3 regions of the Acaryochloris thomasi RCC1774 genome follow, and region 2 is predicted to be linked to each of the others. Evidence: riboswitches for the same ligand, from Rfam matches in the RefSeq annotation. Region 2 holds a riboswitch; each other region holds the start of a gene.
What was found. Region 2 has a riboswitch for cyclic di-GMP ahead of C1752_RS10620 (DMT family transporter). Riboswitches for the same ligand answer to the same signal wherever they lie in the genome.

Region 1 (7,602 bases), on a different contig from region 2:
GCACTGCAGCTCGTCGATACGCCTGAGGTCGCTAGCCCTCAGCAGGGGATTTTGACAAAGGTGGAGTGGGTACTAGATCTAGGGGTAACGCTGTTTTTCCCGCGCTTTATCCATCGACTCCCTGCACAGCTGATTCAGCGCACGGGTGATCGGCTGCTCAACCAGGTCGTCAAGAAGATTTCAACGTCCTTGACAGCCAAGGTTCAAGACGACTTCCATCAGTCCCACGGCATTATTCCTGCAAAGTAGGCAGTAGGCGAATGACTGTATCCCTACGATCTTGACGGCAGCGAGGAGGCTCGAAACGCTGGAGAGTGACAAGCTCTCGCCTCTGTAGGGATCAAGCAGCAGCCATGACCTCAAAGCCGATCTCCCTGTCGCTGCGGTTACGGGAACTTGCCCAGGTTTTTCTGAAGCTGGGAACCCTGGGTTTTGGCGGTCCGCAGGCCCATAGTGCCATGGCTAATGATGAAGCGGTGGTGCGGCGGCAGTGGCTGACAGCGGAGCAGTTCACGGAGGGATTGGCGGTCTGCGAGATTTTGCCGGGTCCGGCTTCGACGCAGATGGGTATCTATATTGGCTACGTACGAGCCGGACAGATAGGAGCTTTTGTGGCCGGTCTTTGCTTCATTGCCCCTGCTTTTCTGATTGTGGTGATGCTTTCCTGGGGCTATTTTCGCTTTCAGGGGGTACTGCAGCTAGATGATTTATTTCTGGGGATCTCCCCAGTGGTGACGGCGATTATTCTGGCTTTTTGCTGGAAGCTGGGTAAAAAGACGATTGAGGATGGTTGGCGGATGGGAGTTGCGATCGCAACTTTCCTGATCACCACCTTCACCTCCATCAACGTCCTGCTACAGTTCATCGGTGCAGGGTTATTGGGCCTGTGGATATTTCACCCTCCTGCACGCTCTCGACTGAGCCTAATCTTGCCACCCATCTGCCTGGAAACCTCGCCCACCACACCCCTTGCGCTCTCAAGCTTTTGGGGACTGGAGCGCATTGACGAATTAAACACCCACTTGGCAGCTCATTTTTGCAGGAGCAGCTCTCGGTCTTCTAGTAGGGATACTGCCCATTCGCTAACGGTCTGTTGGAACGCGCTATGATGCAGCTAAAATCGCTAGAGATTGGATTTTAGGAGCTGAGCGGTGGTCAAAATTGTCAGTCGCAAATCACTAGGGATACAGCCCGTCTACGACCTCGGACTGGCACAAGATCATAATTTTTTAATTGCAGATGGATGGCTAGCCTCTAACTGCTTTAACAAATCTCACTCCACCGCTTACGGCTACGTTACCTATCAGACCGCCTACCTAAAAGCTAATTATCCCGTTGAGTACATGGCAGCGCTGCTCACGGCCAACAGTGGCGATCAGGACAAGGTGCAGCGCTATATTGCCACCTGCATCAATATGGGGATTGAAGTGGAGCCTCCCGATATCAATCGCTCCGGTGTTGACTTCACCCCTCTAGAAAAAAATATCTTGTTCGGTCTTTCTGCCGTTCGCAATGTTGGCCAGGGGGCCATTGAGGCGCTTATTGAATCTCGGGAAGAGGGTGGCCCGTTTGTATCTTTAGCCGATATTTGCGATCGCATCGACTCCCGCGTCGTCAACCGCCGCGCCCTAGAAGCATTAATCCACAGCGGCGGCTTTGATGAACTAGAGCCAAATCGCCATCAGCTCGTCAAAGATTTAGAGCTAATTCTGGAATGGGCCCAGTCCCGCGCCAAGGATCGCGCCATTGGCCAAGGCAATCTGTTTGACGTCATGAGCAGCGTTGCGGAAGCCCCTGCAGCCTACGAATCTGCCCCCAAAGCGCCCCCCATCGAAGACTACCCAGAATCGGACAAGTTGCGCCTAGAGAAAGAAATCCTTGGCTTCTATATCTCAAACCATCCGCTGCGCGAAGTGGAGCGTCCCGCTCGCCTAATGGCCCCCATTAGTCTGGCGAACCTAGAAGAGCAACCCGAAAACACCACCGTCAGCGCCATTGTCCTGCTCACTGAAGTGAAGCCCATTATCACGAAGAAAGGCGATCGGATGGCCATTGTTCAGGCCGAAGACCTGACCGGCAAAGCTGAGGGAGTCGTTTTCCCCAAGAGCTTTGAGCGTATTGGAGAGCATATTGAAACCGACCTACGTCTAATGATTTGGGGTAAAGTAGACCGCCGGGATGACCGCATCCAGTTGATTATCGAAGATGCAGAACCCATTGAAGAAGTTCGGTTTGTGATGGTTGAGATCCCCGCCCAAGATGCAGGTAATATCCAGCGGCAGCAGCAACTACGCGACCTCCTGCGCCAGCAGTCCGGCGAAGGTTTCGGCGGCGCCAAGGTCTCTGTGGTTGCCAAAATTCAAGGACAGCACCAAAGTCAGTTAGTGCGCCTCGGCCCCCAGTTTCGCGTCCAAGATGAGCGAGCTGCCGTCCATGCTCTGTCCCAGGCCGGGTTCCAAGCCCAGTCTTCTGGGCTTCTAAACGCGACCGCATAGACCTGCGTCAAGCGCAGCGGGATAGCAGCAATGACAGCCCCCTAAGCCGGTAGGTATCCCAAGGCGTCTTTCACCTGCCGGAGCGTTTCATCAGCAACCGATTCAGCCTGTTCTTGCCCCTGCTTTAAGACAGTCTTGAGATGGGATTTATCTTGGGTTAGGTCTGCATATCGCTCTTGAATCGGACGGAGAGCCTCAATCGTCGTCTCAGTCAAAAGCGGCTTGAATTGTCCCCAGCCCATTTCAGCGCATTCGGTGGCAACGGTCTCCTTCGTTTGCCCAGAAAGAAGCTGATAGAGGGTCAGCAAGTTGTGACATTCTGGACGTTCCGGGTCATCAAAGGTCAACCCTCGAACCGGATCGGTTTTACATTTTTTGATCTTCTTCTTAATCTCGTCGGGGGAATCGAGCAGGTTGATGCGGCTCAGTTCTGACGGATCTGATTTGGACATTTTACGGGTGCCATCAGTTAGACTCATCACTCGTGCCCCAGAGGTTTGAATCAAGGGCTCTGGCACCTTAAGAATGGGATGATCTTCGCTGCCGTACTGAAAATTGACCCGAGCGGCAATATCTCGCGTCAGCTCTAAATGCTGCTTTTGATCTTCTCCCACCGGCACTAAATCAGCCTGGTAGAGCAGAATATCGGCAGCCTGCAGCACCGGGTAGTCTAAAAGTCCAATGCTGACGTTATCGCCTTGCTTGATCGCTTTTTCTTTGAACTGAATCATGCGCTCTAGCCAGTTGAGAGGCGTAAGGCAGTTCAGGAGCCAAGCTAATTCGGCATGGGCTTTAACGTGGGACTGAACAAAAATATGGGTGTGTTTTGAGTCCAAACCACACGACAAATAAAGCGCAGCCAGAGATTCTGTATTAGCAGCCAATACCTTTGGATCATGAGGAACGGTAATGGCGTGTAGATCAGCAATAAAAAAGAAGTTTTCATACTGCTGCTGTTGGTCGACCCAGTTTGCGATCGCACCTAAATAATTGCCTAAATGTGGCGTACCGGTGGGCTGCACCCCAGAAAGAACCCGTTGCTTACTCATGCCATCCCTAAGTTGCTACGTCAATTTTGAGTGATTAAACACACAGGCTATCTAGTGTAAGCCAGCACGGACAAGCCTTTTGAAGTGAGCCAGATATTTGCAATGGCTGCAACGCTCCGCATTTACACCTAAATAATCCTCTATGTCTACAGCGAACTTCAGCATATCCTCGGTTAAATCTTGCTATTTTGGCCGTTATTGTTGGGTTATTGGGCTGTCATACCCCCCGCATATAGCCCATACTAAGTCCCCGAAAGGGCAACTCGTTCCGAAAGGGCAAGGCGCAAACTAGCAGACCTAAAAACCATCTAGGGGTATGGATGCTGCTAGTTCCGAAGGGACTTTACTTACTACAGCAGTGACCTCTGTTCTACGAGCAGGGGTCATTTTGCTTTGTGGGAACTTTTATAAGTCTCTTCAGGCCTGGGACAGCTTTTGTAAAAAAATTATTAATTACCACCCCAAAACTACTGACCTTTGAGGGAAGAGTATGTTACGTTGTCGGCTAGCGGTGTCTTAATTTATCGAATATTTCACAATTCTCGATAGATCGCTTAAGATGTTGTGATATTTAAGTATTGTTGTGGGGGGAGTCTCTGGAGATTGATGGGTTCATGAGCATAATTAAAAAAACTGGTTCTGTTGCGGCATTGCTTGCCTGCCTTTCATACGGGAGCGTGAACTCAGTTTACGCAGCCCAGCTAGACTTCCAAGATCCTTTTCAAGGTGACGCTTCTGCCCAGCCCAGCCAGGCTGACATAGATGCTGACCTTTGCGAAGAAGATTTTTCGCCTGTGGAGTCAGAGCTAAATTCGTTAAATCTTGGTCCTAACCTTGTAGCGAGCGCAGTCGTATCTGACACCCCCCTCCTCATTGCTCAGGGTCCAATTTGCGACCTAGGCGGAGTAGCCCCTGAGGGTGGTGGTGCACTCGGTGCCGGAATTCCATTGCTTCCCGTCTTAGGTGGACTAGCTGGTGCCGGTGGTATCGCAGCGGTGGCGGCGACGGGTGGCGGTGACGGTGACGGTGACGCTCCGGCTCCTCCTACTCCTGCCGTGCCTGAGCCTGCAGAGCTAGCAACGGCTAGCCTATTTGCAACATTGGGTGTTGCTGGCGTTCTTCTACGCCGCAAGAAAAAGTCTGAAGATGTATAGAGCTGCTCTAAGTATGTAGTTCTAGAGATTCTTCAAGGTTCGATAGTATGCCGGTTCCGTTCACGCGGGGCCGGCATATTTGCTTAGAAAATATTATGTCGCCGTTCCGTAAGTCAGAATATTGCGTTTATGCAGGTCATTTGGATATCTGTAGTAGCTCGAATCCTTGAAAAGCTGCCAGGAGAAGAACTGACGACTCTGGATCAAGTCAGTCTACGATGAGCAGATGCTAAGTTCGTAAAATCGGCTAAAATGCTAGAATATCGCAGTGTTGTTGTGGAAAAAGTCCCTGGAGATTGATGGGTTCATGAGCATAATTAAAAAAACTGGTTCTATTACGGCATTGCTTGCCTGCCTATCATATGGAAGCGTGAATTCAGTTTACGCAGCCCAGCTCGACTTCCAAGATCCTTTTCAAGGTGATGCTTCAGACCAGCCCAGTCAGGCTGACATAGACACCGATCTCTGCGAGGAAGGTTCTTCCCCTGCAGAGTCAGAGCTAAACTCTTTAAATCTTGGTCCTAACCTTGTAGCGAGCACAGTCATATCTGACACACCTCTACTCATCGCTCAGGGTCCAATTTGTGACCTAGGCGGAGTAGCCCCTGAGGGTGGTGGTGCACTCGGTGCCGGAATTCCATTGCTTCCCATCTTAGGTGGACTAGCTGGCGCCGGTGGTATCGCAGCAGTGGCGGCGACGGGTGGTGGTGACGGTGACGCTCCGGCTCCCGCTGTACCTGAGCCTGCAGAGCTAGCAACGGCTAGCCTGTTTGCAACATTGGGTGTTGCTGGCGTTCTTCTACGCCGCAAGAAAAAGTCTGAAGATGTATAGAACTGCTCGAAGTACGTAGTTCTAGAGATTCTCTAAGTTCCAATCAAGATGCCGGTTCCATTTATGAGGGACCGGCATTCTTGTTTAAGACGATGTGCAATTTAATAGCTGAAACCCCTGTATTCTCGTTGTCTCTTGTCAAATAGGGTGATCAAGAAAAACGTAGTATCAAGCCTTTCAGAAAAGTCGCACACGGCCTTGTTTAGGCAAATTTTATCTCGTTATCCTGTAAGCGAGACTGCTTTATGTATGAGTGTAATTTAGATGTCCATAGTGAATCACATCCTCGGCAAGCTTCCGGGCGAATACCTAACAGCTCTAGAGCAAGCTGATCTGAAATGGGCAAATCTAAGGCAGGACTCTTCTCCAACGATTCCTCAGGTGGTCGTCCAAAGTCAGGCCCCGCTCAGCACTATAGCCTGGGACATCATTATTTGTGGGGGCACCCTAGGCATTATTATTGGAGCTGCCCTGGCTCAGCGGGGCTGGCGCGTCGCTTTGCTAGAGCGAGGTATTTTGCGCGGGCGCGACCAAGAGTGGAATGCTTCTCGCGCAGAGGTTAGTACATTAGTCGATCTGGGATTGCTCTCACCTGAACAACTTGAAGAGACAATTTCCACCGAATTCAATCCCCTGCGCCTCCGGTTTCATGGGGGTAAAGAGATTTGGGTCCGCGATGTTCTCAACCTGGGCATCAATCCTGTCATTCTTTTGGAATTTTTGAAGCAGCGATTCCTAGCAACCGGCGGCCGCTTGCTGGAGCAGGTGCCTTTCTCAGGTGTCGTCATCCATCCCGATGGCATTGAGGTAAAAAGACAGCAAGGACAGCCACACCTTACCGCACGCCTGCTGCTAGATGTTATGGGACATGGTTCCCCTATTGCAGCCCAAGCCCGCAACGGCCAGAAACCGGACGGCATTTGCCTCGTCGTTGGCACCTGCGCCCAGGGAATGGCCGAGAACCTTACAGGTGACTTACTAGTCTCCAATAGCCCAATTCAAAACCATAGCCAGTATTTTTGGGAAGCCTTCCCAGCCCGTGACGGTCGCACCACATATCTGTTTACCTATGCCGACCTCCAACCTCAACGCCCTAGCCTCAAACAACTCTTTGCAGACTATTTCCAAGAGTTGCCCAGCTATCAAGAGATTGAGCTCTCTCAACTGCAGATTCAGCGAGCCTTATTCGGCATGTTTCCGAGCTATCGCCAGAGCCCCCTAGCGCTGCCTTGGGACCGTCTCCTAGCTCTTGGAGACAGCAGCGGCAACCAGTCTCCCCTAAGCTTTGGAGGCTTTGGGGCCATGATGCGCCACCTCAGTCGCTTAGATGCGGGCATTCATGAAGCACTGACCTGTGACTGCCTCACCCAAAAAGATCTGGCCCAACTACAGCCCTACCAGCCCAATCTCTCATCGACATGGCTCTTTCAGAAATCAATGCGTGCCCCGATTAACAACATCGGAGACCCTAACGCCATTAATCACCTACTTTCTGTTGTATTTGAAGCGATGGAAGATCTAGGGGAGCCTGTTCTTAAACCATTCCTGCAGGATGTCGTTCAATTTGTGCCGCTCTCACAAGCCCTCCTTCAGGTCTCTGTGCGCCACCCTCAGCTCATACCCACGATCTTGGCACAGCTGGGACCTGTAGCGCTAGCACAGTGGCTACCACACTATCTCAGCTTAGGACTCTACAATGAATTAGATCGCTTACAGCCTTTAATTCGCCGCAGATGCAAGACTCTTTCCCCCCGTAAACAGTACCGCTGGCACCGACGCCTTGATCAATGGGCCTACGGAGCTGGGCATGATCATAGGAGCAACACCTAAGCACTTTTACTCGGAAACTTAATTGCGCCGCTTTATAAAATAAATGTTAAATTTGAGTAACGATATGTTAACGGCTGCTGGTCAGCTATGTCTATAAGCTCTATGCAACTTTTGGAACACCCCTGCATTGCTCACAAAGATTTGCGGTCTAGAAGGTCTCAGCTAACACTTTTTTGTGACCTCGACGGCCCGCTAATTGATGTTTCACAGCGTTACTATCAAACCTACCAAACAGCACTTAC
Region 2 (7,602 bases):
AGCGTCGCGAATAAGTTAGGGGCCGCCACCGTGCCCGTGAGCCGACCATCCAGATCGGCTCGTCCTGTCAACGGAACAGGCGTGATGCCCTGTGCCTGGAGTCGGCTCAGATCGTATTTTTGAGCTTGGACATTAAGCGCTAAGGTTGTGAGCTGTAGTCCCTCAGGGCCGTCAAGGTTGACCCCAATCTGGCCACTGGCTAAGAAGTTAGGAGCCGTAGCTCGCTGAACCAAAAGTTGCTGTCCATTCCAGCCCACCTGAGCGTTAATGGGATCTTCGACCAGATTAATACCTTCTGAAAACCGCAGCCGCCCCACGCCTTGAGCATTGTTGAGGCTAAACGTTGAGAAGGGAGCTGTTAAAGCAAACTGTCCCGTCATCTGCCCCCGTAGCGTCGGGTCATAGGCGGGCAACGAGAGACCCGGAATTTCCACGTTGGCCTGCACCCGATCCCTGGGAATATCGATCAGACCGTTGATGTTGAGATTACCGCCCGGTAGCTGAGTGACCACGTTCTGCAGGCGCGCGAGCTGATTGCGAATGATCACCTGCCCCTGGGTGGGGAATTCGCCCTCCAGCGCCTGAAATTCAACCTTTGTTTCGACTTCTTCTGCCGGACCTGACAGAATAATGGGTCCCTGTACTGGGCCAATTGCAAACCCCGGATCGGCATTGTAAAAACGAGCGACAGCATCCCCAGGGATGTTCTGAGCCTGTAACAATCCCTTGATTTGTCCTCCTGGTCGCAGATTGTAGCCCACGGCTCCTGTGATTTGTCCGCCTGGCGTGGGCGTCCCTACAATATTTCCGATGGTCAGGTTGGGAGCCTGTAAACGGAACTGAGCCGTTAGCCGGTTAAAGGGGACCTCGTCTAGGATCGTCGTCCCTGGCGCGACCATATCTCCTGTCAAAACGGGGTCACTCAAGGCCCCAGTTACGCGAATATTGCGAGCCTGTACTTTGCCCTGTACGGGAAAAGGCAGTTTCGTCAGTCCCAGTTCGCTGAGGGCTAAATTGGTCTCCATGACCGCCGTTCTGCCCATTAGGTTAAAGCCGCGTTTGGGATCAATCCAGCCCCCGCCTTGGATCGGGATTTTTCCGTAGAGGGCGGTGGTGTTCTCAAAGCGAGTGGTTAATCCCCGCAGCCGCAGTCGGCCGTTCGCTTGGCTGAAGGGTTGAGGGAGGCCCTCAATCTGTCCGGCGACATTGTTGAGTGTAGCGGTGCCCTGCAGGTTCGGTTGACTGCCTCTTGTAAGTTTGACGAGCAGGTTGACGTTCGCCTGACCCTGACGGAGACGAACCGGTAGATTGTAAGCCTGATCAAGGATATTGGCGCTGAGGTTGCGACCCTGCACTAATAGATTCAACTGCGGCCAGATCAGCGATCTCTGGTCCTTGAGCGCAATCAGCGCGGCACCTTTCGTTCTGAGGCGTCCGCCAGAGGCCAAGTTGCCCCGCAGATCAAACTGCACCTGCTGCCGAGGCGTGCCTAAAAATTTGAGGGTGCCGTTGACGCGTCTCAAGTTCTGACGCTGCTGGCGGTTGTTGTCTAAAAATAGATCCTCAGGTACCCAAACGTTGGCGTCTTGTGCCTGAACGTCACCGGTAATTTTGGGGAGCACCTTAGGCCGATATTGGACCTGCAGATCAGTCTGCAGTCGCCTGGCTTGGACTCGGATATTCTCGGAGGTAACGGTGGTGTCAGCGGCCTCAATTTGACCCTTGTAGGCCAGAGTTAGGGGTTGCTCAGGCTGATAACGAGCCTCTAAGTTACCGCTCACTCGCCCCGATTTAATGGTAATCGGTAAGGTTGGCGCGAGGTCTAGTAGGGGCGGGACATCTAGATCTTTCAGACTTGCCCATAGCTTCAGGGTTTGTTCGGGTTGCTGCCAGTCAGCTTTAAGGGTGGCCTGCCCACCAGAATCAAGTGTGCCGGTGGCGTTCAGCCGTAGTGTCTGGTTCTTGTTAGCGAGCGCAAGGGTTCCATTGAGGGGATTGAGCTGCCGGGCCGCTTTGCCCCAAGGCTGCACCTTGATCTGCCCCTGGCGTAGCCGGACGGTTTTAATCTCTGTTTTCAGCCAGCTTTTACTGTCTTGGGGAGGCGTGAGTTGGGTGGTTAACCACTGTCCCTCTTGATTCTGATCGAGGTACAGGCGGGGATTAATGACGGTGATGTCTAGGTCAATGGTGCGGGTCCACAGAGTCTTCCAGAGGTTGAAGTTGGCTTTAACCGCGTCGATCTCAACTGAATCTCTGTCGAGGGTGGTACGGCCATTGAGCGTTTGTTCATGGGGGGGAATGCTGGAGGGGCCGATGGCGATGCCGGTAAGGGAGTAGCCGGTGACGTCCCCTACGTTGACGGGGCGGTTAAGAGATTTGCTGAGGTCCTTGGCGATGGTGGGAGCCAATTCCTGTTTGACGAAGCGATCGCCCCACCAAAGACCACCGCCTATGCCTAACAGCAGGAGGCTAAGCACGGGTCTAAACTTACGTCTAGGACGGGTTGGAGGCGAGGAAGTAGGGGGAGTCTCTACTTCGGAGGAAGGGTCTGACATTATGGCGCTCGCGGGGTGGGCGAGTGTAGCGGTTATATATAGTAGATGTTCTGGGTGTGAGTTGGGTGTGACCCGGCTTGATTGTTTGCTAAAACTCTACAGGAGGAACCAGCGCTTGCTATCATGGCACAGAAAAATGGTGCTTAGATTAATCGGCTCTTTAAAGCCTAAATCGGTCAAGATCGTGCACACTGACCTTTAGCCAGACGAAATCATGGAAGTGTTTGTTCTGCTTTTCAATGTGGGGACTGATAATGAGGGCATTCATACGCTCAAGGTCAACCCGCCGGATGGAGAAGATATGGTGCTGGCGTTTGAGGCTGAGGATGATGCGACCCGATTTGCGGTGTTGCTAGAGGCCCAAGATTTCTTGGAGCCGACGGTGGAACCGATTGATGAAGAGGAAATCAAGGCGATTTGTTCGCAGTCGGGATTGGGGTACAAGTTTGTTCCTGAGGGCCAGTTAGAAATCCCGCCTGAGCAAAATATGGATGCAACGCTGTGGCAGGAGAATCAAAAACCGGAGCCGGCTGGCCCGCCGCAGGATAACCTGGATGATATCCGGCGGCAGCTAGAGAGATTGCTAGAGTGACCAACCGTTTCGCAATTGGAGTTTCATGGTTGGCTATCTACTAATTCTGTCAATCATCATCTTGGGGGGAGTGATTGCGACACTGGGCGACCGAATTGGGTCCCGTGTTGGTAAGGCGAGACTAAGTTTATTTAACCTGCGTCCGAAGAAGACGGCGGTGTTGATTACGATTTTGACGGGGAGCGTAACGTCGGCAACCACGATGGGGATCTTGCTGGCTACGAATGGTCAACTCCGGGATGCTATCTTTCGGATCGGGACTATCCAACGTCAGCTCCGTACGTTCAGGGCTGAGCGGGATGAGGTGCTGCAACAGAAAAATCAAAGTGAAGATGAGCTTGCGATCGCAAGGGCTGAATTAACCGAATCAGTGCGGCGACTGCGGGCGGTCAATCGTACCCTGCGGACTTCGGTAAGCCGTCAGCGAAAAAGCGAAGCGAAGCTGCAGCAGTTTCAAGCACGATTTCGAGAGGCCCAGAACACTCTGAGAAAATCGACCACGCAGGCGAGGGTGTTGCGATCGAAAATCTCTCGCCTCGTCTCTGAAGAACGCCAGATTCAGGCTGAACGGCAGCGCCTTCTTCAGCAGCGTAATCAAACTCAGAAACGACTGCAGGGAGTAGAAGCACAGCGCCGTCGATTGGCAGATGCTATTGCCACAGCTCGAACGCAGCTTCAGCAGGCGGAAGTACAGCAACAGCAGTTTGAAGCCGCCGTCGTAGAGGCTCAAGCTCAGCTTCAGCAGGCCAATGCCCAGCGAGGCGATCTTCTGCAGCAGCGATCGCAGCTGCAGAAAGACGTGGCGACTTTAGAGCGCAACCGCCAGCGCCTTGAAAGAAATGTAGAAGCGCTTTTGATTGGGTTGCGGCGCGGCAATATTACTATCCGTACCGGCCAAGTGCTGTCTTCTGGGGTGGTTGAGGACATCGATACCCGTGAGGAGGCTCTCGAAGTGCTTAACACTCTCCTCAGACAGGCTCGAACCGCCGCCATTGTGCTCATCAATCCCCCAGACCTAGCCCCAGATCAGCAGGTCGTGCAAATTACGAGTCAGTCCGTTGAGCGAGTCGTCAGCCAGGTTAGCGATGGCAAGCCCTACCTGATTCGGATTTTAGCAGCAGCCAACTATCTAGAAGGAGAGGAGACTGTCCTGGTGGCACCTCAATTGGCCGTGAATCGCTTGGTGCTTGAATCGGAAGAGACTCTGGCCGTGACGTCCTTGACCCCTGAAGCTTTATCTGATGAACAGATTCTTAACCGCCTCAATATTCTGTTCTCAGATGCTAATCAGCAGGCCATTCAGTCAGGGGTGCTGCCCGATCCCCTGACCGGGACCGTTGGCTCATTCCAGCAAATCGAGCTATTTAGATTTGTCTTGGCCCTCAAAGACCGTAATGATAACACCCCTGTTTCCATTCAGGCGATCGCACCTAACCCTGTTTTCACCGCCGGTCCATTGGTGCTGCAGCTCGTTGCTCTCAAAGGGCAAGAAGTGATTCTACGCAGTGGTGATCCCGCCACGCCCTAACGCTCTCTTCGCTAATTTGTTAGCTTATGTGTAGTCGTTACGAATACGTTTAATGATAAAACTGGTTGGGATGAGTGGAAGTTTGCGATCGCAATCTTACTCATTTGATGCTTTGAAGCTAGCGCTCAAGAGAGCAGAGGCCTTAGGGGCTGAAGTGGAGATACTAGACCTGCGAACGCTGAACCTCCCTTTCTGCAAAGGTGAAGATGACTACGCAGGCTATCCAGATGTTGTCAAGCTGAGGCAGGCCGTGCGCCAAGCTGATGGCTTGATTTTAGTGACGCCGGAATATCACGGCGGCGTCAGCGGCGTTTTGAAGAATGCCTTAGACCTACTGAGCTTTGAGCACTTGTCAGGCAAAGTTACCGGAGCCATCAGCGTTCTGGGCGGGCAGGCCAACAGCAATGCGCTCAATCAACTGCGACTGATCACGCGTTGGGTTCATGCCATGATGATTCCAGAGCAGGTCGCCATCGGCCAAGCTTGGCAAGCCTTCGATGCCAGCGGCAATCTCCAGGACCCCAAATTAGCGGAGCGGCTTGATAAATTTGTGGATAGCCTTGTTATCACAACCCAAAAGCTTCGCCCCAGTCAAAATTAGAGTCAAAGCGCGCAGTACTTTTTCTGTGTAAAGAAAACATCCGTGTTTTTACGGTGTGTCTTTCGCCGATATTTAAGAGAATATCCGTATTTTCGCGGTTAATGTCTTTGAAACTAGGGTTTACTATAGATTCATTGGGCTGTCATACCCCCCGCATTAGCCCAGCCAAGTCTCCGAAATGGCAACTTGTTCCGAAAGGGCAAGGCGCAAACCAGCGGGCCTAAAAACCATCTTAGGGGTATGGATGCTGCTGGTTCCGAAGAGACTTTACTTCATTAAGCAAGGGCCTTTACCTTCTGGGTAGGGGCCTTTGTGTTTTAGAACAGAGGTGCCGCAGCGCACGACCGTATAATCCCGGAAGCCGAGAGTCTGGAAAATAGCTGAAAATCCGTATTTTCACGCTTAAAAGCTGAAAATAAAGATTCTAATATGGATTCATCGGGCTGTTATACCCCCCACATTAGCCCAGCCAAGTCTCCGAAATGGCAACTTGTTCCGAAAGGGCAAGGCGCAAACCAGCGGGCCTAAAAACCATCTTAGGGGTATGGATGCTGCTGGTTCCGAAGAGACTTTACTTCATTGAGCAAGGGCCTTTACCTTCTGGGTAGGGGCCTTGCTTGTTTTCGCGGTCGTCTTGATCACCAACCAGCGTTAGAGTTGTGAGGGATAAAAACAGCGATCGATAGGAGGCAGCGCAGGTTTGTGACACCCGCAGAATTTTTGCTGCTACTCATTTCAATTGCGTTCAGTGGCGCAGGGCAGTTTTTCCTAAAGTCAGGTGCCCTGCAGCTCGGCAAAGTCACAGGTACCAACCTGCTGAGTCACGTGCTCAGCATTGCGACGACGCCCGCTTTGTTGGTGGGACTGGCCTGCTATGCGTTCGGTGCCATTAGCTATATCATGCTCTTGACCCGCGTCAGTCTTAGCGTTGCTGGTCCTGCTGCCTCGCTGATTTATCTCGTCTCAGTTTTGTTGGGCTACTTTGCTTTTCAAGAAGCCATTTCCCTGAGCCGCTTAGTAGGGCTAGGCTGCATCGTTTGTGGCGTCATTCTGATTGCGTGGCAGCGGTAGTCTCGTGTTGTAAATGTATGCAGTCTCAAAGTAGATATGTGATCATAGAATCAAATGTCTCGCGTCAATGTCCACGTATTGCAACGAAAGCCTGTATTCACAGTTGTTGTCTTTATGGAGTGCCAGGTCAGTGATCACCTCTAAACTATTTCCCTTCGCTATTTTTTGTGTGTTTGCGGGTATTGCCTGTCCTACGCAAGCTCAGTCTTTGGACCCCGTTGAACAAACTTTAGTTGAGCAGGGTATTAGAGACGTCCTGTCTTCTCCTGGCGGCCTCTTGACGGTCCCTAATTCTGCAGGCGCAAATAGGCCGCAAAGTGCGCCTCCTACAAAAGCCGCTGAGTACGAATATGACGCAGAAAAAACAGCCAAGGGTTGTGGTGAGCAGCAGAACGACGAACTCACCTTTTCCAGTCAGGGAGAATATGGGCCTGAAGATATCGGTAGTACCGCTAGCCAGTCCTTTGAATCCTCTGATTGTTGAGTCTGAATGAGCACTCCACCGATTCAATGGTATCCCGGCCACATTGCTAAAGCTGAAAAGGCACTCGTGGAGCAGCTCAAGCGGGTTGATGTTGTCTTAGAAGTGCGAGACTGTCGCATTCCCCTCGCCAGCCGTCATCCCCAAATTGCCCAGTGGATTGGCGAGAAAGCCCATATTCTCGTGATGAATCGCGTTGATCTGATTCCTGTGAGTGCGGTGGATCGATGGCGAGAGTATCTCAAAGCCCAGGAGCTGACGCCTTATTTTACCGATGCGCAACATGGTAAAGGCATCGCGGCGGTTGCCAAAGTCGCTCAAGCTTCAGGGACTCAGGTCAATCAGCGCCGCCAAAAGCGAGGAATGCGCCCTCGAGCCGTGAGAGCGGTTGTTGTGGGATTCCCTAACGTGGGCAAATCTGCCCTGATCAATCGTTTGCTGAAGCGGCGCGTGGTTCCCAGTGCGCCTCGCCCCGGCGTCACGCGGCAGCTACGGTGGATTCGCCTGTCTGACCAGCTAGAAATCTTAGATACACCCGGCGTTCTGCCGCCGCTCTTAGAAGATCAAGATGCGGCCTATAAGCTGGCGATCTGCGACGATATCGGCACTGCTGCCTACGATAATCAATTGGTTGCCGCCACGTTCATTGAACACCTCCAGCGGCTTCAACTGCAGAGTATCCCAGGATTTTGTTTGCAAAACCCGCTCCAGTCCCGCTATCAGCTAGAGCCTCAAGCGACCGGTGAAGAATATTTAGAAGCTCTAGCGAACAAA
Region 3 (7,602 bases), on a different contig from region 2:
ACATCTTGAATAAGCTTTAGTAATCGCCTGTTCCATTACGTCTGTGATGGCTCTCTGATAGCTAGACAACTAGAGGAAACGTTCAGGGTGAGTACGGTTGACAGTTGCCCCTAGTATTCCCAACTTCGCTAAGGAACTCAATTTATCTCCACGTCATTGGCTAGTGAGGGGGATGATGCCGATGCGGGGAACCGTGAGGTGGCGAAAACGGATGATGATGCCCAGAAGGCGGAAAGGGCGGTCGCCGCCCGCCTGCTGATGGCCGATGATTCTGATCTAAGCGTTGTTGGGGCTGTTGCTTTATGTGGGCCGCAGGACGTGACTTTGGACGGGATGGAAACTGTCTCAGTCCAGCAGATTTTTGATGTCTAAAGCTGATATCAGGAGTGCCGCGAAAACAACGGGGAATGAAAGGAAACGTCGTCGTGATGAAGTAGTGATAGATCCCCTGTGGATACTCAGGGGTTTTTCCCTGACGTCCATTACACTGATCGAGATTGCCTAGCCCAGCTATAAATTCGTGGTCCTGAACAAAGGTGCCATCATAGCGTCCTCCTGGGCCACTGGGGCGTTGTCCTTGCTTAACTCGGTAGCTTGAGACTGCTGCAGTGTTTCCAGATGAAGCGTAGATAGGAAAGCCATCTGCAGCATACCCGATGAAGATGATGGGCTGATCGCGACCTTGCTGCTGGATAAGACCTAGCGGCAAGCCGTGGTAATGATAAGCACCCGTTGGCTGAACGTGAGCATGGCTTTGATCAATCCCAAGATTAATGCGGCCTGATAGGGCTTCATAGCGCCATTCTGCTTTATTCTGTGCACTAAAAGCATGGCTGGGTCCCTGAGATGTCCAAACCTCTGCTGTTCCTGGATCCAAAGGAATACCATTGAGTGCGACACCAAACAGGCTCCCACGCAGTGCCGTTATTTGGGTTGCTAATTTGGGGGTTGTCGGTACTCGAAATCGATAGGTTTGCGGCGAGATGCTATTGGGATTGCCAGGATTGGGAAATGAACCATGGGTATGATCTGGAATGCCGTTAGCGTATATGTAGCGGCTGTCCCCTTCCAGTTGGATTCTGACCTGATTCGTATTGACAGAAGCCTGACTCAGTTTTTGCGTTGAATACTTGTGATTGTGAGAAGTTGTGTCACCGTAGGTTTCTCCGCTAGTGGAAAAAGTAAGAATAACCGACAGCAGTAATCGACCCGATTGCCGACCGATGCTCACGAGACACTCCTGGCTAACGTGCATAGGGATTTTCTTCTCTTGGGGGTGCTTTTAGAGTGCCCCCAAGAGAAGAAAAACTTCGAGATGTTTCTGTCTTTTCTGCTGCTCTAAACTATATAGAAGACTCAACTGACCTGTTCACAAGAAGTAGGCTTTCAATCCAGACAGCTACGCTACAGCACTCAACTCGGGGTCAGGATAGCATCGGAAGCTCCCAACGAAAAGGCTTTTGGATTAAATGCTGAATGATGACCCACTTGAGAGTTAAGGGTAACCACTCTTCGTCTGAGAAAAATTTTGTAAAGGCCCTTCGGCACTAGCAGCCACCATACTGTAAAGCTTAGGCCTGCTAATTTGTGTCTTGCCCTTTCGATGCAAGGTACCCTTTCGAGAGCCAGCTACAGGGCGACTTAGGGGGGATCAGTGCCGAGTAGGCGTCCATCCTAGCCTCGGAGAAATGGATCGTCAAGGGACTCTGAAATCGATCTGTGAATATATAGAAACAATCGCGGAATTGAAAGGGGTCGAGTGCAACAGTAGAGTATAGGGTGTTGTCTTTTTGCTGTCGCATCTACTCTGCATTTCTTCAGCAAAGCTCAACCTATCTACCGTATTGTTGCTAAAAATCATGTTCCCCAAACATCGTCCCCGCAGGCTCCGCAGTCATCCGCAGCTGCGTCGCATGGTTCAAGAAACCGTCGTCACCACTAGTGACCTGATCTATCCTCTCTTTGCGGTACCAGGGGAAAGCGTTTCCCAAGAAGTGACATCGATGCCGGGAGTCTATCAGCTATCGGTGGACAAGATTGTAGAAGAAGCTAAAGAAGTCTACGACCTTGGCATCCCATCTATAATTCTGTTTGGGATTCCAGATGATAAGGACTCTGAAGCGACAGGGGCGTGGCATGATCACGGCATTGTGCAAAAGGCATCGGCAGCCGTCAAAGAGGCGGTGCCGGATCTGGTGGTGATTGTCGATACCTGTCTGTGCGAGTATACCCAGCACGGTCACTGCGGCTATTTAGAAACAGGCGACTTGACGGGGCGAGTTCTCAACGACCCGACGCTGGAGCTGCTGAAGAAAACGGCAGTGTCTCAAGCTAAGGCTGGGGCCGATATCATCGCTCCTTCGGGCATGATGGACGGGTTTGTGCAAGCGATTCGAGAGGGGCTAGATACCTCTGGATTTGAGGATTTGCCGATTCTTTCCTATGCCGCTAAGTACTCTTCTGCCTACTACGGACCTTTCCGAGATGCGGCGGATTCAGCGCCTCAGTTTGGCGACCGCCGCACCTATCAGATGGATCCGGCTAATTCTAGAGAAGCGATCAAAGAGATCGAGCTAGACCTCCACGAAGGAGCCGACATGCTGATGGTGAAACCTGCCTTGGCCTATATGGATATCATTTGGCAGGTAAAGCAGGCCTGCAATGTGCCGGTGGCGGCCTATAACGTGTCGGGTGAGTATTCGATGGTGAAGGCTGCAGCCCTCAACGGCTGGGTTGACGAAGAACGAGTGGTCATGGAAACGCTGACCAGCTTTAAGCGAGCGGGCGCAGACCTAATCTTGACCTACCACGCTAAAGATGCGGCTCGCTGGCTAGAGTCGCAATAGGTTTTGTGCTCATTGAGTGGGCTGAATCATGCCTTTGCTAGCAGCGATGGAAGTATCCCAGTTGCACTTGGCCCTCATTCCCCAGCCCCTTCTTCCAACCTTGGAAGAAGAGGGGAACAAGATAAAAGTACTCAAAGTCCCTCGCCCAAAATTGGGAGAGGGACTTAAGGTGAGGGCCGTGCAATACTTGAGCGAAAGTAGGATGCTCCCATAGCGAGTAGCGATTGCGCAAGGAGAACTGTCCTCAGCAGATACTTTTAGCCTGCCTCTGTTGCTTATTATCGCAGAGGAAGCGAATGCTATTGTGAGTAGTGCTCTGACTATCGAAGCACTATGTCTCACTCTATTATCCATACCGATCATGCTCCGGCTCCCGTGGGGCCTTACAATCAGGCTGTTCAAGCTGCTGGGATGATCTTTGTCTCTGGGCAAATTGCGCTTGATCCCGTCAATGGGACGATCGTGGGGACAGGCGTGAGCCAACAAACTGAGCAAGTGATGAAGAACCTGGCGGCAGTGCTAGCAGCAGCAGGTGTGGGTTGGCCGCAGGTGGTGAAGACAACGGTTTTTCTGGCCGATATGAATGATTTCTCGACGGTCAATCAGATTTATGCACAGTACTTTGATGAGGCAACTGCCCCTGCCCGAGCCTGTGTTGAGGTGGCTCGGCTCCCGAAGGATGTGTTGGTGGAAATTGACTGTGTTGCGGTGGCCCATTAGCAACGAGTTGTCCAATTCCTGAAATAGGCCACCGCAAATCGCTAACGATTGCAGGTTTCCCACACTTCGGCGATGGTCTGAAGCGTTTCTTGTAGGGTCATGTTGCGTAGCGTTTCAGCATAGTGAAACTTCAAGCTGATGGCGAGCTGTTTGCTTTCTGCTGAGGCTTCATGGCCGTTGCCACGGGTATCTCTAATGCTTTTTTCGGTCATCATAGTTTTTGAGAGGGTGAGGTGGGTATGAGCAGTGGGGTGAATATTGAGTCCCTGAGGCCGAAAATGTTGACAAGCCAAAATGCTTTGACAATCAGCGTAGAGCTATCAGCAAAGCAGAAAGATATAACGGTCCCTGTTGGGATGAGTAAAGATGAATGGCCACGGTGGTGTGGCCGATGAACTTAATCCCCCCTTAAACTCAGCAAGTCAAGACGAAAATGTCATGAAGGTGCTGAAACAAGCATGATTGGATTACGTCACGCCTGTAATCAAACAGTACCGAATATTCACGTAGAGTCTCTTCAGTAATTACACGGAACTTATGTAAATTCCCTTGCTAAAGTTCTGTGACTCTACGGAGATGTTGTACTTTTGTGACTTCAATTGAGAGATTTAGGCCGAGGAGAGGTCTGAGAGTGGGCATATTATCGCGTACTCATGATTTGAGAAATTTGCGCTGTCAGCTGATCGATCTCGGAGTCTAGTGTTAAGTAGTGGACACAGGCCCGTACGCATTGGGGATCGGCAATTAACCGGACCATCATCTGATGGTGTTCGAGGTCTTGAACCAGCTTTCGGTGTTCTGCACATTGGAAGGAAACTAAGCCCGATTCAGGGGGAGCAGAGCGAAGACAATGGATACCAGGGATTTGACGCATCTGCTGCCATAGTTTTTGGCTCAGCTGTAGGATGCGCTGATAGCGATCTTGGGCGGTCCCCCATTGCTGCTGATGCTTTAGGGCTGCCGTCAGGCCGACAAACAGAGGATAGGCTGAGGTGGCAATTTCAAAGCGGCGGCCATCGGGTTGCCAGCCTGTGGGGTAACCGGAGGAACTAACGGTGACGCCGCGCCAGCCCATGTAAGTGGGTTCTAGCTTCTCTAAAGCGTTGGGACTGACGTAGAGTCCACCGAGGCCGTCGGGACCGCACCACCATTTGTGGCCGGTGAAGGCGTAGCAATCAACATCTAGTTCTGCGAGGGAGAGGGGGAGCACGCCCACGGACTGAGCGGCATCCACTAGGATTAAAATTTCGGGTTTTTGCTGTCGGCACGCCTGAATGAGGGACTGTAGCGGCAGAACTTGGCCAGTGTTCCAAAGAATATGGCTGATCGCCAGCATTTTGGTCTGAGGACGCAGGTGTTCAAGGACGGCTGCGATGGGATCACCTGCGTTGAGGGTTTCTAGGATAGGGCAAGTGGAAAATTCGATGCCGAAGCGACGCTGGAGCTGTTGGGCGGTGGCGATCACGCTGGGATGTTCGCAGTCTGATAGAAGTAGGTGATCTCCGGCTTTCCAATTAATGCCCCAGAGGGCGATGTTGCAGCCGGTGGAAACGGAGTCGGTGAGGGTAATGGTGCTGGAGGCGACGTTGAGTTCGGTTGCGATCGCATCCCTAGCTCCTTCAACCTGCTGCGTAATCCATTTATTAGAAGCCCCAGTAAAGGGTCCAATTTCCTGGACTTCAATATACGCTGATTGAATGGCATCCAAAGCAGGCTGAGAGAGTGGACCCTGGCCGCCATAGTTGAAATAGAGTTTATTCTGCAGGGCGGGAAACTGCTGCCGATGTTCTTCTAGCGTTTGTGTCTTTACAGACGAATGAGTCATATTTTCAGGATTCACGAAATAACTGCTCTAAGACGAGGGTTTGAGCCAGAGGCATTTGTCCGTAGGAAAATGCTGTGGGCGTTCCCTGAGAGACTTGGGGCTTCAATTGCTCGTAGATGTACGGACTGCCATAGATTACTAATCCCTGAAGCTGCTGGGCATTGAGCAAAAAGTCTAGCCAGGTCTGGACGACTTGAGACTGTTCGGCACTGCCGCGAAAGGGATTGCCTCGGACAAAAAGCTGCAGTAGCGTCGCCTCAAATTCCGAGTTGTTCAGAGCTGGATCGGGCGTGTGACTATCAACGAGCTGGACCTGATAGCCCTGCTTTTGTGGGATATCGACGGCGGGTGCCTTGCGACTGAGAACCGCGCAATTAAGCAGGTCATCGACAATAATTACGGTGCGCTGGCGATTGGATGGTGTGATCTGCCCCTGAACTTTGCTAGAGGCTTTGAGGATCTCAGCCGTTGCTGTGAGGGCTGCGGGGGCCGCGAGGGGATTGAGATTAATGGGGGGTGGAGGCTGGAGTTCCCAGGCATGTTGATGATCGTTCTCTTCAACGCTAAGAGCGGTGAGCTTTTTCTTGGCCTGCCAGATTCGTTCTAGAGATGCGTGAATGCGGTCTGCTGGAATGCGGCCTGTCTCGACAGCTTCGCAAATCGCTTTTATGGCTCCGGGTGGATCGGCGGGCATCATTAAGACATCGGCCCCGGCTTCCACCGCTAGGACTGCAGCTTCGTTGTCGCCGTATTGATTTGCGATCGCACCCATCACCAATGCATCGGTGACAATCAATCCCTCAAACCCAAGATTTTGCCGCAACTCCTGCGTCAAGATGCGGTCGGAGAGTGTTGCCGGATAGTTTTTGTCCAGTTCTGGAATCAGCAAATGCGCCGACATAATGCTGTCAACCTGGGATGCGATCGCATCTTTAAACGGCGGATACTCAACTTTTTGCAGTCGCTCCCTTGTATGGGGCACCACCGGCAGATCAAGGTGGGAGTCAGTCGCCGTATCACCATGCCCTGGGAAATGCTTCGCCGTCGTCAGCACTGGATGAGCTTGAGCACCGCGAATGAAAGCCGCCGCCAGTTTCCCCACCGTTTGCGGATCATCACCAAAGGCCCGCACATTAATCACGGGATTCTTGGGGTTATTGTTAACATCTACGACCGGAGCCAACACCCAATTAAGGCCAATCGCTAGAGCCTCTTGAGCCGTAACCGCCCCCATCTGTTCGGCATATCGTTGCGCCTGTTCTTGGTCAGGGATTGCAGCCAGCGCCATCGGTGGCGGGAACCAGGTCGCGCCCGAAAATCGCTGGCCCACGCCTTCTTCGATGTCAGCCGTCAAGAACAGCGGTAGCTTCGACCATTCCTGGAGCTGTTGACAGCGCAGCGCAATCTCAGCCGCGCTCCCTCCTAGAAGAATGACGCCCCCAACCCCGAGATCCTGAAGCCAGTGGCGGAGCGGTTTTGCTTGGGGTTCCCAGCTCGGATATTGAATCTGATGGTCAAAAAGATGACCAGAGGCTCGCACCACCAGCATCTGAGCAACTTGAGCTGCTAAAGATAGCTCGGAAAATTCGGGTAGCTGAGTCAAAGCTAAATCTGCCTAAATTTCTGTTTCTAGAGAAGGAGTAGAATCTTCCGCTACTTCGGGCTTGCGTTCTGCACCGATTTTATTGAGCAAAGAGACCATGCCCATGCCGCGCTCAAGGGAGCGATCCTCCTTAAAAATAATTTCGGGAGAGCGGCGCAGGCGAACCCGCTTTCCTAACTCTCGCCGTACGTAGCCTGCGGCTGAATCAAGCCCTTCCATTGTTTCGGCCTGGGCTTCTTCAGAACCATAAATACTGACGAACACGGTCGCGTGCTGTAAATCGCCGGAAACATCTACATCGGTGACGCTAATCATACCGGCCCCAACGCGCTCATCCTTGAGTTCATGGAGCAGCATCTGACTGACTTCCCGCCGGATCAGCTCGGCAACCTTTGAAACTCGACGTCCAGTGGCCATGATTGAATTCCTCTCTTACTGCACATCGCCCGATCCTCTTTTTCTCAAGGATCCCTGCCTAGTCTAGATCGGATAGCCCAGCATGGCGCGTAAGGTTAAGGTAACAAAGGCAAATCCACCTATAAAAAAGCCAATCAGGGCAACAGCAGTCACCGGATTTTTCATAAAAGGTGCCAAGGGCTTGAGGACGA

Region 1: another riboswitch for cyclic di-GMP. It lies ahead of C1752_RS14305 (hypothetical protein); the one in region 2 lies ahead of C1752_RS10620 (DMT family transporter).
Region 3: another riboswitch for cyclic di-GMP. It lies ahead of C1752_RS21935 (YHYH protein); the one in region 2 lies ahead of C1752_RS10620 (DMT family transporter).

What each region holds. Positions count from the first base shown of each region.
Region 1 covers NZ_PQWO01000008.1:154,965-162,566, forward strand. The annotation lists gene C1752_RS14285 (DUF1997 domain-containing protein) at 1-249, shown strand, start outside; gene C1752_RS14290 (chromate transporter) at 354-1,109, shown strand; gene C1752_RS14295 (helix-hairpin-helix domain-containing protein) at 1,152-2,495, shown strand; gene trpS (tryptophan--tRNA ligase) at 2,537-3,544, opposite strand; cyclic di-GMP riboswitch class I at 3,792-3,881, shown strand; gene C1752_RS14305 (hypothetical protein) at 4,222-4,698, shown strand; gene C1752_RS14310 (hypothetical protein) at 5,069-5,530, shown strand; gene C1752_RS14315 (FAD-dependent oxidoreductase) at 5,795-7,360, shown strand; gene C1752_RS14320 (HAD family hydrolase) at 7,463-7,602, shown strand, end outside.
Region 2 covers NZ_PQWO01000005.1:231,666-239,267, forward strand. The annotation lists gene C1752_RS10600 (translocation/assembly module TamB domain-containing protein) at 1-2,477, opposite strand, end outside; gene C1752_RS10605 (DUF3110 domain-containing protein) at 2,770-3,147, shown strand; gene C1752_RS10610 (DUF3084 family protein) at 3,173-4,675, shown strand; gene C1752_RS10615 (NADPH-dependent FMN reductase) at 4,728-5,276, shown strand; cyclic di-GMP riboswitch class I at 5,447-5,537, shown strand; cyclic di-GMP riboswitch class I at 5,751-5,841, shown strand; gene C1752_RS10620 (DMT family transporter) at 5,979-6,347, shown strand; gene C1752_RS10625 (hypothetical protein) at 6,478-6,831, shown strand; gene ylqF (ribosome biogenesis GTPase YlqF) at 6,838-7,602, shown strand, end outside.
Region 3 covers NZ_PQWO01000019.1:3,858-11,459, reverse strand. The annotation lists gene C1752_RS21935 (YHYH protein) at 161-1,255, opposite strand; cyclic di-GMP riboswitch class I at 1,541-1,625, opposite strand; gene hemB (porphobilinogen synthase) at 1,860-2,846, shown strand; gene C1752_RS21920 (Rid family detoxifying hydrolase) at 3,180-3,566, shown strand; gene C1752_RS28110 (hypothetical protein) at 3,608-3,859, opposite strand; gene C1752_RS21915 (aminotransferase class V-fold PLP-dependent enzyme) at 4,207-5,391, opposite strand; gene C1752_RS21910 (glycoside hydrolase family 3 N-terminal domain-containing protein) at 5,396-6,994, opposite strand; gene rbfA (30S ribosome-binding factor RbfA) at 7,007-7,411, opposite strand; gene C1752_RS21900 (DUF751 family protein) at 7,475-7,602, opposite strand, start outside.